Regions from separate parts of the Lysinibacillus irui genome, predicted to be linked through region 1. Evidence: riboswitches for the same ligand, from Rfam matches in the RefSeq annotation. Region 1 holds a riboswitch; the other holds the start of a gene.
The links. Region 1 has a riboswitch for preQ1 ahead of OU989_RS02190 (QueT transporter family protein). Riboswitches for the same ligand answer to the same signal wherever they lie in the genome.
Positions count from the first base shown of each region.

Region 1 (12,687 bases):
CCATATATTAGCTGTATGGGAGGGGAAAAGATGAAAAAAAACAAGATAGAGGACGTAACGGAAGAATCAGGATTACTAGCAGGAGAAATCACCTCTTCAAAAGTTGAAGTAATTTCTTCCATTATATTAACACTTGGTTACTCATTATCCACCCTTGCCACCATATTAGCTCTGCAGGAGGAGGAAGAATTAGCACAGGCCAAGACAACTGAAACCCAAGATCAAAATCTTTATATGAGGCAAATGTATAAGCAGCTACAAAATATGAACAATCGTTTAGATGCGATAGAGCGCAAGCTTAATCGATACTAACGAATACATAGCCTACACAAAAACTCAATAAAAAACCGCGACTCTCCGTCATAAAAGAGAATCGCGGTTTTTTACTATACTATGATAATGAGCTTCATTTTTCTTCCTTTTTCACAGCAACCTGTATACCTGTTAAAGGAACGTCATCTATTGTACCAAGATAGAGTTCGTTATTACCGAAATAATACTCCCTCTAACAGCTGGAGCTGTCTACACACACGATTTAGGAAGAAGTCATGGTTGCAATATCTATTAGGATGTGAAGATGGATACAATACAAAACGACACATTTTGTACATATTTATTTTCACACTCCCTATATTGATACATTACAATAATTTTTTCAAGAATATTGCTTAAAAATTTATCATAGATTAAGAGATGATGATTCATTTACCTTGAAGACGTCTCAGAATTATTAGAGAAATGTATGAGTTTGTTTAGTTAATCATTCTCGCTAAATTTTACTTGCCAGTCTAAAAAAATCTTGGCGTTTATTTATCTACTTCCAAAACAAAGTGTAAGTAGCAATAACTCCGAGGCTCAATGTAAATAAATCATGAATTTTTAATACCAAAGCAATCAATTTCCCTTTGCGAATTTTTTTTACTATACTAAAAGGAGAAATGATCGAGAGGAGTGTTAAGATGCAAGAAGTACAAGTAGAGACGTTGCAAGAATTGCTGAATTCTTTCGCCAACAAAGACGTTTATATTCATCTTGAGACGACAAACGGTTCTTATGCAGCACACTATGATGAAAAATTCTTTAATGCAGGTGCTTTTATTCGCAATGCTAAGATTAATTATGAGCTTGCTAAAGTGGTAGATCATGCACCGCATCGTGTTGGTTTAAAATTACCTCATGGTTGGGTTTATGCACAAGGCATTACACATTTTGAATTAGATGATTTAGGCCGTTTATTAATGGCTGGACTAGACTATTCTGGAAAATTGGCGATTGCACTTGAAATTAGTGAAACGCCATTTAGTTACTAAGGGGGACGATTATTTGAATTTACAACCACAACGTCATATTTTAATTGTGTACCCTCACCCAGATGATGAGGCTTTTTCAGTTGCCGGTACAATCGCCTACTATACAAAGAAAATGAATACACCTGTTACATATGCCTGTTTAACATTAGGCGAAATGGGACGTAATTTAGGTAATCCACCCTTTGCAACGCGTGAGTCCTTACCTGAAATCCGCCGTAAGGAACTAGTAGCAGCAGCAGAGGCAATGGGTATTCAAGATTTACGTATGCTTGGTTTGCGAGATAAAACAATTGAATTTGAAGATGATGAGAAAATGGTAAAATTAGTGGAAGGTCTAATTGAAGAGCTAATGCCTTCTTTAATTTTCACATTCTTACCTGGTTTTGCAGTTCATCCAGACCACGAAGCAACAGCGCGTGCTGTTGTAGAGGCTGTACGCCGTATGCCAAAGGCTGCTCGTCCACAAGTATTTGGATGCGCTTTTGCCAATGATACGATTGAAAAAAATGGTGAACCGCATATTGTCTACGATATTCGTGAAATGAGAATGGACAAATTAAAAGCATTACAAGCCCATGCATCACAAACGGGCTGGATGATGCAGGAAACTGAAAAACGCATTGATGACGGTGAACCAATGAGTGAGAGCTGGCTCAATGTTGAAAAATTCTATATTGTTGATCCTGACAAATATGTAAAATAAAAAACGTTCTGTTCTCATTTTATCTTTGAGAACAGAACGTTTTTATTAGGAAGCTCTTACTTTATTCATAATATGCACAACCATGGTGATTAGAAAAGCAACTACTAAGAATAAGAAGAATAAATAATGTGGTATATGGATATTGACAACACTCACTAACATTTTTAAGCCAATGACCCCAATAATTATAAAGGCTGTTGCTTCGAGCTCAGGAATTTTTTCGATAATGATTAAAAAAACACCTGCAATCGTTCTCATCATTAAAATCCCTAACATTCCTCCAATTAAAAGCACCCACACTTGATCTGATACGGCAAAGGCAGCAAATATGGAATCGATTGAAAATGCAATGTCCATTAGTTCAACAGAGATGACCGTTGCCCAAAAGGTGCCAAAAAAACGTACCATCCATCCTGATTTTTTTACTTCTTTCACACTATCTTCATTCCCTATGTGAAGAAAATGAGCCACACAGAGCCAAGCCAAATATAAAGCACCTAACACTTTAATAAACCAAAACTCTACAAGGTATACCCCTATACCAATGAATAAAAATCTAAAAAAATAGGCACCTAACATCCCATACATTAACGCTCGTTTACGTTGTTTATCTGGTAAATGTTTAACGAGTACTGCTAATACTAGTGCATTATCGGCTGACAGCAATCCTTCTATTATAATTAATGAGGAAATTAGCCCCCAAGATACAGGGTCGGTCAATACTTCCTGCCACATGGCCCAATCAAAAAATTGCCTATATGTAGATAGAATTCCTTGAATGATCTCCACCATTTACCCTCCCACTTGTCCTAAGCTAATCTAGTATATGCTTGACCATTTTTGTTATGAGAGTTGTATTTATTTGATAAAACGCTTACATTTTAAAATAGACACGGAAAATTTAGAATTTACTAAAAATTAATCACAAAAAGCAAAAAAAGTGTGCTATTATAGATGAATGTTTTAAACGTATAACGGAGGATGAATACTATGGAAGTTGCTGATACTAGAACCGTGCAAGTAGAGAATGTCTTAATTGCACATCATTTTTTAAAAGATGTAGTTGTGCATACGCCACTACAAAAAAACGACTATTTATCCGAGAAATACGGAGCAAATATTTATTTTAAACGCGAAGATTTACAGCATGTACGCTCATTCAAACTTCGTGGTGCCTATTATAAAATTAAAAAAATTGAAGATGAAGCACGCAATGCGGGTGTGGTCTGTGCAAGTGCAGGAAATCATGCACAAGGTGTAGCTTACGCCTGTGCACAATTAAAAATTCAAGCTAGCATTTTTATGCCCCAAACAACACCTAAGCAAAAAATAGATCAAGTCCGCATGTTTGGCCGTGAATATGTAGAGATTATTTTAGCAGGCGATACATTTGATGACTCTGCCGAAAGCGCGTTAAGTTACTGTGAGGAACACGGTAAAATTTTCATTCATCCATTTGATGATTTCGATGTTATTGCGGGTCAAGGAACTGTAGCAGTTGAAATTATGAATGACATGGAGGAACCAATCGACTACGTATTTGGTAGTATTGGCGGTGGTGGCTTAATGTCAGGCGTTTCTGCCTACGTGAAAAACCTCTCCCCTTCTAGTAAAATTATTGGTGTCGAACCGGCTGGAGCGGGCAGTATGAAAGCTGCTTTTGCTGAAGGTGGTGCGGTGGCTCTTGATTGGATTGACAAATTCGTCGATGGAGCTGCAGTAAAATGCGTCGGTCATCACACATATGATGTTTGTCGTCGCTATTTAGACGACATACTACTTGTACCTGAAGGCAAAGTTTGTACAACAATCTTAGATCTATATAATAAACATGCGATTATTGCCGAGCCTGCTGGAGCACTGTCAGTTGCAGCTCTTGATTTTTATAAGGAAGAAATTAAAGGTAAGTCAGTCGTTGTCATTATTAGTGGTGGTAATAATGATATTGGACGAATGCAGGAGATTAAGGAAAAGTCGCTTATTCATGAAGGGTTGCTTTACTACTTCATTGTCAGCTTCCCTCAACGTGCAGGCGCACTACGCCAATTCCTCACTAGTGTGCTAGGACCAAATGATGACATCACTACGTTTGAATATACTAAGAAAAACAATAAAGAAAGTGGTCCTGCCTTAGTCGGTATTGAACTTGGCGATCGAGCTGATTATGAAGGGTTGCTAGCGCGAATGAATGAGTTTGGCTTCAAATACAAAGAAGTAAACAATGACCTTCAACTATTTGGCTTACTAGTTTAAAATAAAGAGTCTCACTGCTTAGCAGGTGAATTGATTTGGTCATCAACTTAAGAAAATAACAAAAGGAATCGAGCGTGAAAGTTCTCGATTCCTTTTAGCGTTCCAATTATCCTAATAAAGCACGATCTGAATTCATTTTTTCACCACGTATGCGTTCAAATTCAGCCATTAAATCTGGGATGGTTAATTTATGTTTACGATCTTCACCAACCTCTAAAATGATTTGCCCTTTATCCATCATTATAAGACGATTCCCTAAATCTAAAGCTTGTTGCATATTATGCGTGACCATTAATGTCGTTAAATTATCTTTTTCCACTAGATACTTTGTAATCCGAGTAATTAACTCTGCACGAGATGGATCAAGTGCAGCTGTATGCTCATCCAGCAATAAAATAGACGGTTTCGTGAATGTAGCCATTAATAATGACAATGCTTGACGTTCCCCACCTGACAGTAGGCCTACTTTTGCGGAAAGTCGATTTTCAAGATTTAAACCAAGCATCTCTAATGATTCCTTGAAAAATTCACGGCGCTTTTTATCTACACCGATACGTAAGCCTCTGCTCTTATTTCTTGAGTATGCTAATGCGACGTTTTCTTCAATTGTCATAGCAGGTGCTGTACCTGCCATTGGATCTTGGAACACACGACCAATATATTGCGAGCGTTTATATTCAGGTAAATTCGTCACATCATTACCATCGATGGACACTGTCCCAAAATCAGGTGTTAAAGCTCCTGAAATCATATTCATCATCGTAGACTTCCCTGCTCCATTACTACCGATGATTGTCACAAAATCCCCTGGTTTTAAGTGAAGATTAATTTCTGCAAGTGCAATTTTTTCATCTGGTGTTCCTTCATTAAACACCTTATTAATGCCAAGTAATTTAAGCAAGGCCTTTTCCCCCTCGCTCTACAGTTTTTACTGGTTTAAGTTCTGCAGCACGTTTCGCCTTTCGTTTGCGCTCCTTAGTCTTATTGATAAATTGCGGTAAGACAAGTGCCAAAATAACGATGATTGCTGTAATTAATTTCATATCTCCTGAATCAAGGAAATCTACACGTAAAGCTAATGCTAGAATAATACGATAAATGATCGCGCCAGCAATGACTGCAAAAGTAGTACGAATAATTGTTTTTGTACCAAAAATGGCTTCACCAATAATAACCGAAGCAAGACCGATAACAATCATACCAATCCCCATACTAACATCGGAGAACTTCGAGTATTGTGCGATTAAAGCTCCAGAAAATGCGACAAGTGCATTAGAAAGTCCTAGACCTAGAATGATAAGTGTATCTGTATTTGCTGAGAAGCTACGAATCATTCGTTTATTATCACCAGTTGCTCGAATAGCAAGCCCTACCTCAGTCTTTAAGAACCAGTCTGCTAATAATTTAATTAAAATCGTGATGATTAATACGACAATCAGCACACTCCATGTACCTGGTACATGCTGAAATCCCATGCCTTTTAATAGGTTATTAAGAGCATCATCGATCCCTAAATTACTCCAAAATGTTTGAAACTTTGAAAATATCGTTTCTGAATTTAGCAGTGGAATATTCGGGCGACCTATCGTATTTTCTGCAGTAAACCCCATAATACGTAGGTTTATTGAGTACAATGCAATCATCATTAATATCCCTGATAATAGCGGATTAATCTTCCCTTTCGTGTGGAGAATTCCTGTCATACATCCAGCAATAAATCCAGCAACAATTGCCACTAAAGTCGCTAAGATTGGGTGGTAGCCAAGCAAGACCATTGTTGCTGCAGTTGCCGCCCCTGTTACAAAGCTTCCATCAACCGTTAAATCCGGAAAATCTAACACCCGAAATGTTAAATATACACCAAGTGCCATAATTGCATAGATGATTCCTTGCTCCACTGCGCCAAATAATGCTAAAAACATCGTTGAATCATCTCCTAAATCTCTTTTTTATTTATACCGCTTATAAATGAAGATAAAGCGGGGATAGTTCTCCCCCGCTTCGTTTTACTTTTCTAGAAGTTCTGCACCCCAAGAATCTTTAATTTCAATTCCTAAATCATCCGCTACCTTTTTATTGATTAGTAGTTTTAGATTTTGTGGATATTGTGCTGGTGTATCAGCAGGTGTAGCTTCACCTTTTAAAATTTTCACAGCCATTTGTCCAGCTTCATAGCCAATATCAAAATATTCGAAACCATAAGCAGCTAAACCGCCTCGTGCAACAGAGTCTAGCTCTCCTACGATAAGTGGTAATTTATTTGTGTTAGCAACATCAATAACAGATTCTAACGCAGAAACCACTGTGTTATCAGTAATAATATAGAAAGCATCTACTTTACCAATTAACGATTCTGTTGCTTGTTTCACATCTGCTGAAGTGGATGCCGAAGCTTCTACAACCGTTAAGCCTTGCTCACCCATAACTTTTTTCACTTCTGAAACTTGTGCTACAGAGTTTTGCTCACCAGCATTGTAGACCATACCCACATTCTTTGCGCCAAGCTCTTTTAGAAATGCTACTGTTTTAGAAATCGTTTCAGGATGTAAATCGATTGTACCTGTAACATTTTTTCCTGGTTTCTCCATTGATTCAATTAACTGTGCACCAACAGCATCTGTTACAGAAGTGAAGATGATTGGAATATCACTTGTAGCTGTAGCAGCTGCTTGAGCAGAAGGTGTAGAGTTAGCAAAAATTAAATCTACGTTTGCACTCACTAGATTGTTAGCAATCGTTGTGTTAAGACTGTTATCTCCTTGTGCAATTTGTGAATCATATTCAACTTTTAATCCAGCATCTTCAATTGCCTTTTTAAAGCCTTCTGTTGCTGCATTTAAAGATGGATGTTCAACAATTTGAGTAATGCCGATTTTATATGTTTTATCATCTGCATTTCCGCTCTCACTTGCGTTGTTTGATTCATTCCCTTTTGAATCCGTTGAACTAGAACCACCACTACCACAGGCAGCAAGAAGTAACACTAATCCAAATAGAAGGAATGACAGCTTTTTTACATTGCCCTTCACAAATAATCCCCCCGATTAATAACTAAAATATCTATCGCACTTTATCCAAACAAAGTGTGAATGTATCGCTATATTATCGTTATTATTGAGCCTCGTCAACAACATTATGAATGTTCTGACTTTTAAATTTAACAAAATATTTTAGCTAATCATTCAATTTGGCGCTTTAAACCGCTAAACTACGCTGTTTTAGTTATTCGTTTTCTTTTTTAACATAGTAAAAAATATTTATGACAATTTTGCGACGCTAGGTCATTGTGGACAAAGTCTGACATTTGACTTCTACTAGATATCTATAATAAAATGTTTACTTGTGTGAAAGCACCGTGGTTCGTAACCATCCCACGAAAAAAAACTAAGGAGAAATGAATATGAAGATAAAATTTTTAGCAGCAAGTGGTATTATTGCAGCTTTATATATTGCTGTGACAATGCTTGTTGCACCATTTGGTTTTACAGAAGTACAGTTCCGCGTATCCGAGATTTTTAACCATCTAGTGGCCTTTAATCCACGCTTTGCCGTAGGGATCATTATTGGAGTATTGATCTCCAATCTTTTTTCACCACTTGGCATTTACGATTTAGTGTTTGGTGTTGGTCATTCTATGATCACACTTGGACTGTTCATTTTAATCTGTAAATTTGTCAAAAATATTTGGGCACGTTTAATTATTAATACATTTTTATTTACATGCACTATGTTTATCATTGCCTTTGAACTAAACTTAGCCTTAGAGCTTCCATTCTTCTGGACTTGGCTAACAGTGGCTGCTGGTGAGTTTGTTGTGTTAGCAGTTGGTGCACCTATTATGTATGGACTAAATAAACGTCTTCACTTTAAAAATTTGATTTAACAGACGAGTCTTAGGATTCGTCTTTTTTTCTTGACACTATTCTGAAAATATTCTACAATTCTTTCTAATAAATGCAAGGAAGAAGAGTAGTAGCAAGCACTGTAACTTCAAGAGAGCTGGTGGTAGGTGCAAACCAGTAGTATGTACTTGTGAATGGACTTCAGAGCAGCCTTATCCAAATGTAAGGCCGACCCACTCCCCGTTATCGGAGTAGAAGAGCGCGCAAAAATGCGAATCAAGGTGGCACCACGGTTACTCGTCCTTTTTATGAGGATTGGAGTGGCTTTTTTTTATGGAAAAATAGTATAGAGGAGTCGAGTAAAGATGAGTACAGTAGTAGAGAAAAAAGGTTATTTTGGTGAATTTGGAGGAAGCTTTGTTCCAGAGGAGCTTCAAAATGTCTTAACTATTTTAGACGAGAATTTCCAAAAGTATAAAGATGATGAAGACTTTAAGAAAGAATTGGATTACTATTTCCGTGAATACGTTGGACGTAAATCCCCTCTTTACTTTGCAGAAAATTTAACAAAGCAATTAGGTGGCGCAAAAATTTATTTAAAACGTGAAGATCTTAACCATACAGGCTCACATAAAATCAATAATGTATTAGGCCAGATTTTACTAGCTAAACGTATGGGAGCAAATCGCGTTATTGCCGAAACAGGCGCTGGACAACATGGTGTAGCAACGGCAACTGCTTGTGCCATGTTCGGGATTGATTGCACCATTTATATGGGCTTGGAGGATACAAAACGTCAGGCATTAAATGTATTTCGTATGGAGCTTCTTGGTGCGAAAGTAGTAGCTGTTGATAAAGGGCAAGGTCGCTTAAAAGATGCTGTTGATGAAGCGTTCGCTGATTTAGTAGAAAACTATGAAACAACATTCTATTTATTAGGCTCAGCAGTTGGACCACATCCTTTCCCTTCAATGGTTAAACATTTTCAATCTGTCATTAGCCGTGAAAGTCGTGAGCAAATTTTAGCAAAGGAAGGAAAGCTTCCAACAGCCGTCCTTGCCTGTGTCGGCGGTGGTAGTAATGCCATTGGAGCATTTGCTGATTATATTGCAGATGAAAGCGTTCGTCTTATTGGAATCGAACCCGATCAAGCTGCTACATTAAACGAAGGGACGCCTGGGGAGCTACATGGCTTCAAATGTTTAGTGTTACAAGATGATGAAGGAAATCCCCTACCAACATATTCAATTGCAGCTGGTCTAGATTACCCTGGAGCAGGTCCAGAACATAGTCATTTGAAAACAATTGGCCGTGCGGAGTATGTAACTGTTACAAACGAAGAAGTTCTAGAGGCGTTTCAAGTACTTTCAAAGGTCGAAGGTATTATTCCTGCCCTTGAAAGTTCACATGCAGTTGCATATGCTCTAAAATTAGCACCAACTTTACCATCTGAGGAAAGCATTATTATTAATATCTCAGGTCGTGGTGATAAAGACGTTGAACAAGTTTTCCATATGTTAACAAAATAGTATTGTAAAAGAGCGATCTCCCTTTTTGGGACATCGCTCTTTTTACTTTATTTTAGTAAATTTCTGTAATATTATTTGCCATTAGGATTTACCTCTAAAACACTGTAGCTTACACTATTATGAAATTGCCTTTTTATGCAGCTTAATTTTCAGTTTTTCTAACATATCAACTGTCATTTTAGCTAAATCATACTCTGCTTTAAAGCCCCATTCTTTTTGGGCTGCTTCTATATTTAAAGAGTTTGGCCAGCTATCTGCTATAGCCTGACGCACTGGGTCCACCTGATAGTCCATTGTGAAATTCGGTAAGTGTTTCTTGATTTCAGCTGCAATTTGCGACGGTTCAAAGCTCATTGCTGTAATATTAAAAGCATTACGATGAACTAGCTTATTACCATCTGCCTCCATCAAATCTACAATAGCTTGTAAAGCATCTGGCATGTACATCATATCCATAAACGTACCCTCTTGGATATAAGATGTATACTTGCCCTGTTCGATCGCTTCATAGAAAATCTCTACCGCATAATCAGTCGTACCACCACCTGGAGGTGTTACATAGGAAATTAATCCAGGGAAGCGTACACCACGTGTATCAACGCCAAAACGATTAAAATAATAATCACATAGTAACTCACCCGCTACTTTATTAACGCCATACATTGTCGTTGGTCGTTGCAAAGTATCCTGCGGTGTATCTTCCTTCGGTGTAGATGGGCCAAATGCTCCAATAGAGCTTGGCGTGAAAAATTGCATATTTAACTCTCGTGAAACTTCCAATGCATTCATTAATCCACCCATATTTAAATTCCAAGCTAACAATGGATTTCTTTCAGCAGTAGCAGATAATAATGCCGCTAAATGCATCATCGTATCTGCACCGAAATCCTTTGCTAGATCATGCATTCTTTGTCCATCTGTCACGTCCAATATTTCAAATGGGCCCTTAGTATGTTCAAGCTTTCTAATATCTGTAGCAAGTATATTGTCCTCTCCATAAATACCACGAAGTTTTTCTACAAGCTCAGAACCTATTTGACCAAGTGCCCCAGTAACAATTATCTTTTTCATTTCTCAAAACCTCCACATGTGAACAATTGTACTTATGGAAAGTACAAAAATATATTGATAAACATTGATTTAATAACACTTTCAATGAAATTCATTATAATGTGTTCGTTTTGAAAATACAACAATTATATTAACGATATTCCTTAAAAGGAACAAACAATCCCTTACTTTCAGTATATGAACTCATAAAAAATATTGTGCTACAAAAATATATAAAACACATTTGTACATCTGAAGGATACACATTTTGTTGTTAACTCTATTTTATAAACAAACAAAAAAGAATCCCCTTTCTCATAGGAGATTCCCTTTCAACATTTTTCTTTGAGAATAAATTATATCGAAAAACGTTTTACAGCTATTTGCAAAACTTTTGATACTTTGCGCAATTCTTTAATATAATTATTGAATTGTTCCTGTGCTGCCAATTGGTCTGCTGTTAGTGTAGCAACATGCTTAGTAGACATGGTATTCGTATCCGATAAAGCTGTTAACATAACAGCATCCTCACTTACTGTCTTTGTGTGATTGGCAATCTCTTGAACAGTGGCAGTTACTTCCATCATATAAGGCTTAATAGTATGTACTTTTTCTAAAATTTGATCGAAGCTTGACGCAGTTTGCCCTGTTACAGCAACACCTTTTTCAGTTGCCACCAACACGCCCTCCATCATTTGTACGGCATAGCTCGAATCTAAATGGATATTCTGGACAATGGATGTAATCGTTTGTGTTGATTGGACCGTTTGTTCTGCTAACTTGCGTACCTCATTAGCAACAACCGCGAATCCCTTTCCATGTTCTCCTGCTCTAGCAGCTTCGATAGATGCATTTAACGCTAATAAGTTGGTTTGTGCTGTTATTTTTTCAATGACCTCAATCATTTGATCAATCGATGATGCACGCTCAACCAAATTAAAGATCGCTGTATTGGATTTTTCAACAGCCTCCTTAATAGCCTTCATTTGTGCTAAATTAGCCTGTACAATTTCTGTTCCGCTTTCTGCATCTCGTGCTGTATGATGTGCGAAGCTTTCCACGACCTGCACTTTCTCTAAGATGACCTGTACATCATGTAAAACTTCCTCTAAGGAAGCCGTATTGGAAGCTAATTTGCTTGTAGAAGCTGCCGTTGAATCAGCAATAGATTGTACATCCTTTGCAATTTTTAACGTTGTTGTTGATGATTGCTCTGAGGATTCTTGTAATTTACCTGTCATTTCCTCTACTTCATAAGCACTATCCGTTACAGTATGGAGTAAACGCTTCACCTCAGTAGTCATTTGATTGTACGACAATACTACCTCACCAAGCTCATCATGGGCCACATAACTAGCATTTGCAGTGAAATCTCCTTGCTCTGCTCGTTTTAATAATGACTTTAATTGGCGCGTTGGCACATTGACTGATTGGGTTGCAATAAATCCGATCAGAATGACAAGCATCACAACCGTTAAACATACACCCCCTAGTAACCAATATCCAAATTGCACATCTTTCTGATAAGATTTTTGTCGATCTTTAGCTCTTTCAACTAAATAATTTTGTGTTTCTTCTAATAATGTATGACTTTCTTGACTTATGGGTAGAAAAGTCTGCGAATAAAACTGCTCTAGCTCTCCTTGGTTCAATTGCTTATAGTCCTCAATCAAATTTTCCTGCTCCTTGAACAAAGCTTTATATTTTTTGATCTGATGACTCATTTTTTTATCGATTTCCTGGCTATCTAGTTGCTCAATAGGCATAGTCATGTCTTTTAAAACGACAGTCATTTCTTGATAATCACCCTTAGCATCTACTATAAAGTCTAGTTGACGCTGTGATTCTTCAAGCTCATTTAGCAAACTAATTGGGACAAGTCCCTGTGTGTAACTCTCACTTGCATGCCACGACATCTTCCTCAAATAATCTACACTAAACACACCTAGCAATACATTCGATAATACACAAACAATCATGAGTACAAGTAACTTGTCCTT
Region 1 is NZ_CP113527.1:445,913-458,599, reverse strand. Features, by position in the region: gene OU989_RS02230 (hypothetical protein) at 31-312, shown strand; gene OU989_RS02225 (YojF family protein) at 960-1,310, shown strand; gene bshB2 (bacillithiol biosynthesis deacetylase BshB2) at 1,324-2,013, shown strand; gene OU989_RS02215 (TerC family protein) at 2,059-2,802, opposite strand; gene ilvA (threonine ammonia-lyase IlvA) at 3,004-4,266, shown strand; gene OU989_RS02205 (ABC transporter ATP-binding protein) at 4,373-5,167, opposite strand; gene OU989_RS02200 (ABC transporter permease) at 5,160-6,188, opposite strand; gene OU989_RS02195 (ABC transporter substrate-binding protein) at 6,273-7,295, opposite strand; PreQ1 riboswitch class I at 7,616-7,660, shown strand; gene OU989_RS02190 (QueT transporter family protein) at 7,667-8,149, shown strand; T-box leader at 8,217-8,416, shown strand; gene trpB (tryptophan synthase subunit beta) at 8,474-9,637, shown strand; gene OU989_RS02180 (L-threonine 3-dehydrogenase) at 9,755-10,708, opposite strand; gene OU989_RS02175 (HAMP domain-containing methyl-accepting chemotaxis protein) at 11,044-12,687, opposite strand, start outside.

Region 2 (12,687 bases), 490 kb from region 1:
CAAAAGCTCGATCCACACGATTTAAAAAAACTTTTCCAGCTGCATTCAGACTTATTTTCCGATGTTCCCGATCAAACAATTCCACTCCTAAATCTTCCTCTAAACGAGAAATCGTTTTACTAAGGGATGGCTGGGCAATTTGAAGTTGTTCTGCTGCCTTCGTCATATGTTCCAGCCGAGCAACTGTTTGAAAGTATTTTAATTGCAAAAGTTCCATGCAGACTCCCCTTTATCATAGACTCAAATCTATTATGCATAACCTTTTATGTATTATACAACATCAACATATTAGATTAAGATGAAATAATCTTTTGCATAAAGAAAGGTAGGATATTTCATGAAAGGATTACAATTAGTATTACAAGACTTAGTCGCCATTTGGAAACATAAGCATGGACGCATTGCTTTAATTTTTCTTACACTTGTTCCTTTAATTTACGTAGGATTCTTTTTAGCTGGCTATTGGGATCCATATGGACAATTAGATAAACTTCCCGTAGCAGTTGTCAATCTTGATGAAGGAGCTACTATCAATAATAAAGCCATTCATATCGGAAATGATTTTGTTGCTCAATTAAAAAAAGGCAAAGAGTTAAATTTTCAATTTGTCTCTGCCAAGACCGCCAAAAAGGGACTTGAAGCTGGCGACTATTATATGATTATTAAAATTCCAAAGAATTTTTCTAAAAACATAACAACGGTCATGGATAAAACACCAAAACCAGCTAAACTTTTATATGAAGTCAATCCAGGGAAAAACTATGTAGCCTCACAAATTACTACAACGGCCGTTGAAAAAATGAATACAAAAATCAATGCCAATGTCACGAAGATCTATTCTGAAACAATTCTAACTAAATTCAAGGACGTTTCAGCTGGCTTCATGGATGCAGGAACTGGAGCACAGAAACTTTATAACGGCACTGTTGATGCACAAAACGGAAGTAGAAGGTTAACAGAAGGTATTCAAAGTTTAGATGAAGGGGCACAAAAACTTAAAACAGGGAGCACGGAACTTTCAGCTGGCCAAAAGAGCTTATCTTCTGGTGTAAATGAACTTACAACCGGCTCTAATTCCTTATATAAGGGGTTACATCAGCTTACGGATGGTGAACATTCTCTACAATCGGGAATGAATCAAGTAAGCCAAAGCATTACTAACTGGTCTGTTGGAAATACAAAGTTAGCTCAGGGACAAGAACAAGCAGCTATCACCGCTAAGAATTTGGAGGAACAAATGACTCAATATGTAAAAGAACATCCTGAAGCAAATCAGGATGGGAAACTCCAACAAATTATTGCTTTATCTAAAAAATTATCTACGACAGAAACTACTTTAAAATCTGACCAAGATCAGATAGAAATAGCTGCAAAAAAAATTACTACTGCACAGGCTTCGCTTCAAACTGGGATGGAAACGTTAGGTGCTAACATTACTCAGACTACTGAAGGAGCAAAACAGTTACAAGAGAGTACGAATGCATTTGCTAGTGGGTTTACAAAATGGATGACAGGCTATACAACACTTAACACTGGCATTACAACTCTCGCAAACGGAATCAGTCATGAATCAAGCGGATTAGCGGACCTACAAGACGGGCTTTCTTCTCTAGCAATTGGCTCAAATGAATTATCAGCAAAGCTAAATGAAGCTGCAGAAAAAACGTCTAATCTTCAATACAATGACTCTACCTCAACAATGTTTGCACAACCAATTGAATTGGTAGAATCCCATTTATCCAAAGTTCCGAATTACGGGACTGGCATTGCTCCTTACTTCTTATCACTTGCTTTCTTTGTAGGAGGCATTATGGCAGCCAACATCCTACCTTTAGGACGTAGAGAACGTCTAAAAGTAACTGGAACAGTTCACTTTATTAATAAACTAGGATTAGTTTATATAATAGGAATAATTCAGACACTTATCGTGGACCTGGTCGTACTTTTAGGATTTAAATTAGCAGTAGCAAGTGTACCGTTATTTATCCTATCAAGTATTATCGTGTCATTTACTTTCATGACCTTCATCCTGATGCTTATTATTCTCTTAGGGAATCTTGGTAAATTACTAGCTGTCACTCTCTTAGTATTTCAACTAGCAACCTGTGGCGGAACTTTCCCAGGAGAACTTGAAAATCCAATGTTAGCTAGGGTTGGAGGGTTTTTACCGATGGCCCACTCATTGAAAAGCTTCCAGGAGGTTGTTTCTCTCGGTGGCTGGTCAAACTTAATCACACAAGCATGTATATTACTTATTTACCTTTTACTCGCTTTCATCATCGGCTGGACTTCAAGTCATATACAGCATAAAGAACCAGCAGCCTTAGAAATGGTAAAGTAATAATTCGAGAATAATACTTGTTGAACTTGCTAGATAAAATAAAAATAGTATTTTTAAACTTTGAAGAAAAAGTACCAGCCCATGAGGACTGGTACTTTTTTATAATTTCTGTTGCTTAAGTTATGGTCCGACGCAACTAGTATAAGACTATATTTCTTAAAAAATATAGAAAAGGAAATGCAATACTTCATCTAAAGCCATGTTGTTGAAACACTTCTTTTACAGAAAAGCTCTCTTCATCATATTTCAAAAAATTATCCTGAAATAAGACGTTTTTCTTTCATTGCACCAACTTGGCCTAAAATTAGTGCACCGAACATTTGAATAATCGTTTTCACAATAATTTGTCCAAAAATGGCGGCAGGCACCGCTTCCCAAGGCAACATATTAGCCCCCAATGGACTCAAGCCGATTACTACGAAAATAGCAGAATCCAGAAATCCTCCAACAATTCCACTGTAGAGCACACGCCATGCCATTGGTAATTTCAATCGACTATAAATTTCTGTATCAGCCGTTTCAGCGACAACAAATGATAGGGCTGACGCTACCACAATCAAAAGTGTATCCCCTAGAAGGAATGACACTACTGCTGATAAAATTAAAGCTGTAATAATAACTATATATGTCTTTGCTCTACCATATTTATTTTGCACAAGATCGCGAAAAATAAAAGTCGCTCCAATTAAAAGCGTCCCCATTGGCACGATAAACATACCAAAATGTAACGGCGCAAATGCTGCCGTTACCACATTAGCAACGACAATAGATAATAAATAAAATAGTATTCTCATCCTATTACTCCTCAAATCAATTTCAAGACATTATTGTAATGGCACCCCTATACACCTCTTTTATTCCCCCAAACAAGAGCATGTAACTGCGGTAGTACTTTGACATCTCTTAATTCTTCATCCTTTATTACTCGATCAATGAGCTCATGATATTTATCTAATAAATGGATAGCTATTCGTGAATTATCAATCGACGTAAGATCATCGTTACCAACTTGGAGATAAAAAGGAATCGTTGGATAACGATGATGAATTTGTTTAGCATAGTCGTAATCCTCTTGATTAAAAACGACTATTTTGAGGGATGTATGGTGATTACTGTTTCGATTTTTAAGTTTTTCGAAGATATTTGAGAGCATCGAATAGTCCGTAGTCATTCCAGAACTAGGTGGCTTTGGTGAAATTGTCAGCTCATCAATCTCATACATCCATTTTTGCCATCTACTTCCCTGCGTTTCCACACTAACCTTTATGTTGTTTTCTTTTAAAATTGCAATGAGCTCTTGCAAATATGGATAGAGTGCAGGATTACCGCCCGAAATCGTAACAAATGAAAATCCACTGCCACCAAGACGTTTTAATTCAGACCAAATCTCTTCTGCTGTCATTTGGACAATAAGATGCTTTCCGCTACCATCCCACGTAAATGATGAATCACACCAGGAACAAGAATAATCACAGCCTGCAGTTCTTACAAACATCGTCTTCTGGCCAACTACCATTCCCTCACCTTGAATTGTTGGTCCAAAAATTTCGATAATAGGTACTTTATTCAACTTCCATCCACTCCCGTCTTGCTTCTGCAAAGCTTGTAGGAGTTTCGTAAAGCCTGATAAACTCTACACACGCACCGTTATATCTTTCATCAAGCAAGGCCTCAGTCAGCTTTTCGTAAATCCAAACAACAATGTTCTCTGCCGTCGTATTCATAGGTGGAAGTGTTTCATTTAAATAACGGTGATCCAAATGAATCTCTATTTTTTGTTTCCATATCTCTTTTATATCGCCAAAATCAATCATCAAACCACGTTCATCTGTGTAGCCACTCAGTCCTAATATGACACGATAGGTATGACCGTGCAGATTTTTACATTTCCCCTCATAATGATGTAAATGATGAGCAGCATCGAAGGTAAATTCTTTGCTTACGAGAACACGCTTTGCATGGTATTTCAATTGATTTCTTTGAATATCCTCATCTATTTTTTGGAGCCTCTCGACGATTTTATAATCTGACATGTCTTAAAACTCCTTCCTATAACTCAAATACTCATCAAGCCCTTTTTTTCGCAGGTTACACGCTGGGCATTCACCACAGCCATCTGCTATGACACCGTTATAGCAAGTTAACGTTCTTTCTCGAACAAACTCAAGCGCCCCAAGCTGATCAGCAAGCTCCCAAGTCTGTGCCTTATTCAGCCACATCAACGGTGTATCAATGACAAAAGAATCATTCATAGATAAATTTAACGTTACATTCAAGGATTTAATAAAAATATCTCGGCAATCCGGATATCCGCTAAAGTCTGTTTCACACACACCCGTTACAATATGCTTTGCTCCCACTTGGCTCGCTAAAACACCAGCAAATGAAAGAAAAAGTAGATTTCGACCAGGCACAAAAGTCGATGGAAGCTCACCATTTTCTCCGTCCTTCACCTCTATGTCTTGTCGTGTCAATGCATTCGGGGCAAGCTGATTCAGGAGTGTCATATCCAGAATGTGATGCTTGACACCAAGCTCCTTTGTTATCACCTTCGCACATTCAATTTCCAGAAGATGCCTTTGACCATAATCAAAAGTTACTGCCTCAATCTCTTTAAAACGTTCTTTTGCCCAGAACAAACATGTTGTGCTGTCCTGACCTCCACTAAATACAACAATCGCTTTTTCCTTCTTCATCCATAAAGACTCCCTTATATCGAAAAAACAGCACTCTAAGAAAAAGTGCTGCTTTCTTCTTAGTTTTTTTAAGAGGGTAGCTAAAAACCTCTTTCTTGCTTCACTTATCGATTATCAATTTTTTCTGGGTTAAGATCGTGGTTCATTAAACGATAATTGGCTATTTCTTCGTATTTAGTTCCTGGCTTCCCATAGTTACACCATGGATCGATCGAGATACCACCTCGTGGAGTAAATTTCCCCCAAACCTCTATATATCTTGGGTCAAGTAATGTAATTAAATCATTCATAATGATATTAACGCAATCCTCATGGAAATCTCCGTGATTTCTAAAACTGAATAAATACAATTTTAGTGATTTACTCTCAACAATTTTTTTATCAGGGATATACGAGATATACATCGTTGCAAAATCAGGCTGATGTGTAAGCGGACATAAACTAGTGAACTCTGGACAATTAAACTTAACGAAATAATCTCGATTGGAATGAAGATTATCTACTGCCTCCAAAACTTCAGGTGCATAATCATATGAATATTGTGTACCTTGGTTACCCAACAATGTTAAATCCTTTAGTCCTTCTTCATGACTTCGACCAGACATAAAAAAACCTCCTTGTAAAATGTTTCCCAACACTTTTCAAGAGAGGCATTACCAATCATTCTATTAAAACATAAGTAAAAACATAAAAAAGCCACGTCCGATATGGACATGGCATAATGTCATGTTTCCATAGTTTTTTATAGAGGGTATCAGCTATGAACCTCTCCCGTACAAGTCCGGGCACATTCTTTTCTTCCATATCGTACAAAAAATAATACAGAACGTCAAATAGATTTTAAAAAAATCTTTCTTATTTGTGCTTTACTAATTAAATTGACAAAATGAATATATTTCTGTAAGTCCTTTCTCATTTTAAAGTTCTATTTTTTAATTACATTACTAGGAAAATAGAATTAAAATATAATTGATAAACTAATACTTATTATCAATATTTTGGTATATTCAAATATTCCGATATTCGAATTACTACTCCTGTGATAAATTGGAATTATCACACTTTTCTGTTTAGTGTGATAATTAAATGTGGAGGGAGAAATGGGTTTTGAAAAAGTTTACGTTTATGAAGTTTTTAAGTAGTATTATAGCTTTCGTTATGGTGCTTTTTCTATTGGTTCCATTATCGAGCGCTAGTGCTGAAGAATCTAAACCATTTAAACAGGATAGTCAAAGTGAAAGTATACTTCAACTTAAGGCGGCCATCGCTGAACAGCTAAGCTTGTCTAAAGATGGTCCAACTCTTCACGAAAGCTTACAAAATGTATCAGGCAATCAAGAAGTTGCAGTCATCGTACATTTATCTGAAACGCCTGTGGCACTAGAGCAAGGAATGAGCCAGGTGAAAGGCCAAAAGTTCTCTAATGCGCGAGCAAATGAAGTACGTTCAAATGTAAAAGCTCAACAAGCAAAAGTAAAAAAAGAGTTAGCTACTAAAAATGTTCAAATGACTCAAGGCTACACATTTGATACTGTTTTAAACGGTTTTGCGGCAACAGTGAAAGCAAATGATCTCCCGAAACTGCTTTCAATAGAAGGAATTACATTAATCGAACCTGATGCAATTGTTTACGCATCAGAAGATAATACAATGAAATCATCGGAACTTATTAAGGAAGATCAATTAGAGGCCCAAATGAACACAAGTATTTCTTTCCTTGGGATCGAACAGCTGTGGAATGAAGGAATTGAAGGACAAGGAATAAAAGTAGCAGTATTAGATACTGGTATTGACGCAGATCACCCTGAATTCGCTGGAATTTACAAGGGGGGGAAAAACTTTATTCCAAATTCATCAACTTACACGAAGCCTCGAGCAGATGACGATGCATCGGAAACATTGCCTTCTGAGCGTCCTGCCGGAACACCTGAATTTAATGAAAAAGGAAGCTCGTTCTATACTTCTCACGGTACCCATGTTGCTGGAACCATTGCAGCAATCGGAGCAAACAAATTTGGTATTAAAGGAATTGCTCCAAAAGTAGACCTTTATGCTTACCGTGTTCTTGGTGCATATGGAAGTGGAGCTACATCTGGTATTGTTAAAGCAATTGAAACCGCTGTAACAGAAAAAATGGACGTTATTAACCTTTCTCTTGGTGGGGGAGCTAACTCTGAAACGGATGCTGGTTCATTTGCTATTAATAATGCAATGATGGCTGGAACAATCGGAGTAATTGCGACAGGGAACTCCGGCCCAAATCGCGGAACAATGGGCACGCCTGCAACTGCTCGTTTAGGAATTGCTGTCGGTAACACAACAAATCCTGAAACAAAGTATAACGGGGAAGTGAATGTTACTGTTGGTGACTACAACTTAACAAAACAGCTCCCATTAATGGGAACAACTTTTGGAAGGGATTTAGCAACACAGCTTCAAGGAGAATTTGACCTAGTTGCTATCCCTGGAAACGGGGAAGTAAAAGACTTTGAGGGAATCGATGTAGAAGGTAAAGTGGCATTGATCTCTCGTGGCAGTATCGCCTTTGTTGATAAAATTGCGAACGCAAAGGCAAATGGAGCAGTCGCAACAATTATTCATAACTTTGCTGGTGGAACAAATGCACCTAATATTTCAGGTACATTCCTTGGTGATTCATTTGCTTTTCTACCAACATTTGATATGTCCCAAACGGATGGCGATGCAATTCGAGCTGCATTGGCAGGCGGAACTGGAAAAGTTAGCTTTAGTCAATTTACTTCCACACAGACACTAGGAGATGAAGTAAACGATTCAAGTTCCCGTGGACCATCTACACCAAACTTTGATATTAAACCAGATGTAAGTGCACCTGGAACAAACATTATGTCAACGATTCCAATGTATAAAAAGGATTTCCCTGATGCAGATTATGCAGAAGCATATGATCGTAAAACAGGAACTTCTATGGCAACACCGCATATTACAGGTATTGTTGCATTACTTAAACAAGCAAATCCTGATTGGAACGCGTTCGACATAAAAGTGGCGCTTTCTAATACAGCAAAGGTTTTAGATAAAACAAAATACGATGTGTTCTCTCAAGGAGCAGGTCGTGTAAATGCTTATGCTGCAGCGCATCCAGAAATTCTTGCCTATGCACTGGATAGTGCAATTTTAGATGGAACTGGAGCTGTTTCAGAAAACTTGAAAGGTACAGTTACGTTCGGTCCACAACCACTTAAAGATCAGGATATTTCCGTAACAAAACAAGTTTTAGTAAAAGATATAAAAGGGAACGGCGGTAATTATAACGTATCAATTGATGTGACAAAAACATTTGGTGATGCAACTGTTACAGTCGACCAGCCAACATTTAACCTAGTTGGTGAGCAATTGTTAAATATTACATTAACCGCTTCACAAGCTACTGCACCAAACGGCTCTGAAATACTAGGGTATATTCACATCAGCGGTGGAGCTACAGAAATTTCATTACCATTCGCAGCTGACTTTGGCAGCGAGGCAGTAACTGAACTTAAAGATTTAAAGATTACAGAAACAGACCTATCCTTCAACGGTGATGGAGTGAAAGATTCAGCTGTCCTTTCATTTACATTAACTGGAGATGTAACAACTAACTATATCGAGCTTTGGGATATTATGAATCCTCAAGGTGGAGAATATGGTGACGGCTACATCGGCTATCTTCACGCAGGTACTGCACTAGGAAAAGGATCTTATACGCTGAATATTGCTGGGCAGTACAAACCATGGGGACCAGAACCTGCCACAACAATTCCAGATGGTCTCTATACAATTGACTTTACTGGTCTTGCGGCATCAGGAGTAGTGTCCGATTATGTTGGACCAATTATCGTGAAAACGACGAAACCAGAAATTACTGGTTCAGTTACTGAAGGTGTCGCTACAGGACAGGTAACAGATAAATATATCGACTACAATGAAGAGTTATATTTATACGGTTTAAATTACAATTTAAATGATAAATTAAAAGCTTCCTATATTTCGACGATTAATGGCGAAGTACAAGCACCAGTTCCTTTTGAATTAAATCAAGACGGTAGCTTCACATTCCCAGTAACAGCAGAAACTAATGCTGTATCTGTAAAAATTGAAGACGCTGCCGGGAATGTTGGTGAAGCCTTAATATATGAAAATGATGTAGTTGAACCAAAAGTAACGCTTTCTGTCAATCCAACAGAGCTAAACCTAACAGTTGGAGAAACTGCACAACTTACGGTAACAGAGACATCTACTCCTCCAGAAGGTGAAGCAACAGAGGAAGATGTAACTTCAAAAGCTACTTATGTGGTTGGAGATGAAAATGTTGCAACAGTAGCAAATGGATTAGTAACTGCTGTAGGTGAGGGCACGACTACGATTACTATTTCATACGGTGATAATGAAGCTAAGATAAATGTTACAGTTAAAGCACCTGTTGTAGAAACACCAATCGTAACACTAGAAATTGACCAAGCTAAGGTTGAAACTAGAATAGGTAAAGAAGTTTCAGTTAAGATTACTGAAGTAACTACTTTTGAGGGAAAAACAACAGAAAAAGATGTTACAACGCTTGCAACCTACGAAGTAACAAACGATAAAATAGCTTCTGTAAAAGCGGGGGCTGTAAAAGGAAAAGGTCAAGGTACTACGACAATTACAGTAACGTATGGTGATCACACATTAACATTTGATGTGGTGGTTGAAAAGCCTGGTAATGGCAATGGCAATGGCAACGGTAACGGTAATGGTAATGGTAATGGCAACGGTAAAGATAATAATGAAGTTACCGAGGTTGAGTTATAATTAATTTTAGTTCAAGCAAAAAGAGAAATTGCGCTGTGCAATTTCTCTTTTTGCTATTAAATTTCCATGGTTCGCCTTAACTAGTCTAATTGCAGTTTTTTAGTACCTGCTTTATAAGAAATTTAATGATGTGATTTAACTAAATTTTAGTTATTAATATAAAGAATGCTTCTTTCCTCTATAAATTAACAATTTAGTGCTTCAATATAAGAGGTCCTTCCTTTCATATAGGCAGGACCATTTAGTTTTATTTAAGCATTGTCGCAGTTAAAAATTCCCGAGTTCTCTCCTCTTTCGGATGGTTAAAAAATTGTTCAGGTGTGCCGCGTTCAATAATTTTCCCATCATGCATATACACAATCCAATCAGCTACTTCTCTTGCGAATCCCATTTCATGGGTTACAACAACCATTGTCATACCTTCTTCAGCCAAGTCTTTCATGGTTGTTAAAACCTCTCCCACAAGCTCGGGATCGAGTGCCGATGTTGGCTCATCAAAAAGCATAATGTCTGGTTCCATCGCAAGTGCTCTAGCAATCGCCACCCGTTGCTTTTGCCCCCCTGATAGCTTACTAGGATAGACATCCGACTTATCTTCCAAACCTACTTTTTTCAGTAATTGTTTTGCTTTGATGATAGCTTTCTCTTTGCCTACACCCTTTACCATAATAGGTGCTTCAATAATATTTTCCAGAACCGTTTTGTGTGGGAATAAGTTGAAATTTTGAAACACCATACCTACCTTTTCTCTAATCTTGTTAAGGTCATCTGTTCGTGGATTGACTTCATTTCCCTCAATTATAATATGGCCGTTATCCTTTCTTTCTAAAAAGTTCAAACAGCGAAGGAGGGTGCTTTTCCCTGATCCGCTCGATCCTATTAGACAAACAACATCGCTCTCGTAGACTGTCATGTCGATATTTTTCAATACATGTAAGTCTCCGAATGATTTATTCAATTGTTTTATTTTAATCATTTCCTTAGTGTCCAATCTTTTCAGCTCCTATCTGTCGCTTACTGTTAATTTTAGTTCAGTTCGTTTCACTACAAATGTCATCAACGCTACCAGTAATAAATAGTAGACTGCTACAATGAGTAAATAAGTCATTTCATCAAAATTATTTGACCCAAGTGTTGTCGCCACATTAAACAGCTCATTCATGGAGATAAATGCGGCTAACGAAGAATCTTTTAAGCTTATGATAAATTGATTGCCTAAAGGCGGTAATGCTCTACGGAATGCCTGTGGGAGAATAATCCTTCTTAATGTCAGTGTCTTTGTCATTCCCAAAGAGCGTCCTGCCTCAAACTGGCCTTTATCGACTGACTGAATTGCTCCCCTAAGAATTTCAGAAATATAAGCTCCATTATGTAACGCTAGAGCAAGTGAAGCAGCCCAAAAATCAGGAAGAAGGAAAATCCCGCTAATTCCAAAGTAGAGGATAAATATTTGAACAATCAGCGGTGTTCCGCGAACCAAATAGACATATATATCTGAAATAAGTTCTAAAATTTTTATATTAGAAATTTTTAATAAGGCAAAGGCAAGTCCGATGACGATTCCAAGCAAGATAGAAACCACCGTCAGCTCTAATGTTAAAAGCATAGCTTTAAAGAATACACCTTTTGTTTCCATTAGTATGTGAAAAAAATGCGAAAAACTTGGCAAAGTACTACTTCCTTTCTTTTATAGCATTCGTTTATTCTGATTTTTTGGTAATGTCCTCACCAAAATATTTGATACTGATTTGAGTCAATGTTCCATTTTCCCGAAGTTGCTCCAAAGTTTCATTTACTCGCTTCAATAGCTTTGGATTATCCTGGGGCAGCACGATTGCTTGTTCACTGCGATTAATTAATTGCTGTCCTTTAATCTCAAACCCTTCCTTTTCAGCAGTTTTTCCTGTAACAAAATCTGTGATTACTGCATCATGACGTCCGCTACTCAACGCCTTTAATGCTGTAATATCGCTGTCATATGTTTTTATTTTGTCTGTATACTTAGAAGCTGTATCGGCATATGTTGATCCTTTTGCAACCGCTACTTCCTTTCCCTTTAAATCTTCAACAGTCCTTATCTTACTATCCGGTCTGGTGAAAATTTTTGGTCCTGAATAATAATACGGGGTAGAGAAAGAAACATGTTTACTTCGCTGTGGGTTAATCGTGTGGCTTGCAACGGCTGCATCTGCTCTGCCTGTTTTTACCCCTTCAACAATCCCTTTGAACTTGATTCGTTTCTGAACCGGCTCAAGGCCCATTTCCTTTGCAATCGCTTCACCAACCTCAATATCAAAGCCCGACATTGTGAGATCGTCATTTATATAACTAAATGGCTTAAATTCACCAGAAGTAGCAAAAACAAATTGATTTTTATTTATTAATTCAGATCCGTCTTCAAGCTTCTGCTTCTCAGCACAACCAGACAAAAAGCAGACTACAATTGTACTAAAGACTAATAGTAACTTCTTATTCAACAACATGTTGGCTATAACTCCTTTCTTTTTCGATTATTCCTTCAATACCTCTTGCTATATAACTTGCTTATGATAGTTAATACCCAATCTACTCCCGATAAAACAAAAAAGTATCAGGCACTTTTAATAGCACCCGACACTTTTCTACAAAATTCGCATTATATAATTATCTTTCAAGTCTTCTCTTTCCTCTAAAAATGCAGCATTTTAGATGTATAGGACTAAGAAAACCGCACTTACTTATGGTACGGTTCACCCTTCATAATCCTAAAGCTTCGATAAATCTGTTCCACTAGCACGAGCTTCATGAGCTGGTGCGGTAGCGTCATTTTGCCAAAGGATTGTAGTTCGTCGGCTCGTTTTA
Region 2 is NZ_CP113527.1:4,400,349-4,413,035, forward strand. Features, by position in the region: gene OU989_RS22190 (LysR family transcriptional regulator) at 1-217, opposite strand, end outside; gene OU989_RS22195 (YhgE/Pip family protein) at 338-2,341, shown strand; gene OU989_RS22200 (VUT family protein) at 2,596-3,135, opposite strand; gene queE (7-carboxy-7-deazaguanine synthase QueE) at 3,183-3,911, opposite strand; gene queD (6-carboxytetrahydropterin synthase QueD) at 3,904-4,374, opposite strand; gene queC (7-cyano-7-deazaguanine synthase QueC) at 4,378-5,037, opposite strand; gene queF (preQ(1) synthase) at 5,142-5,642, opposite strand; PreQ1 riboswitch class I at 5,766-5,812, opposite strand; gene OU989_RS22225 (S8 family serine peptidase) at 6,145-9,846, shown strand; gene OU989_RS22230 (amino acid ABC transporter ATP-binding protein) at 10,094-10,822, opposite strand; gene OU989_RS22235 (amino acid ABC transporter permease) at 10,850-11,515, opposite strand; gene OU989_RS22240 (transporter substrate-binding domain-containing protein) at 11,547-12,329, opposite strand; gene rlmH (23S rRNA (pseudouridine(1915)-N(3))-methyltransferase RlmH) at 12,560-12,687, opposite strand, start outside.
Region 2: linked by a shared signal. The riboswitch ahead of queF (preQ(1) synthase) and the one ahead of OU989_RS02190 (QueT transporter family protein) in region 1 are both predicted to bind preQ1.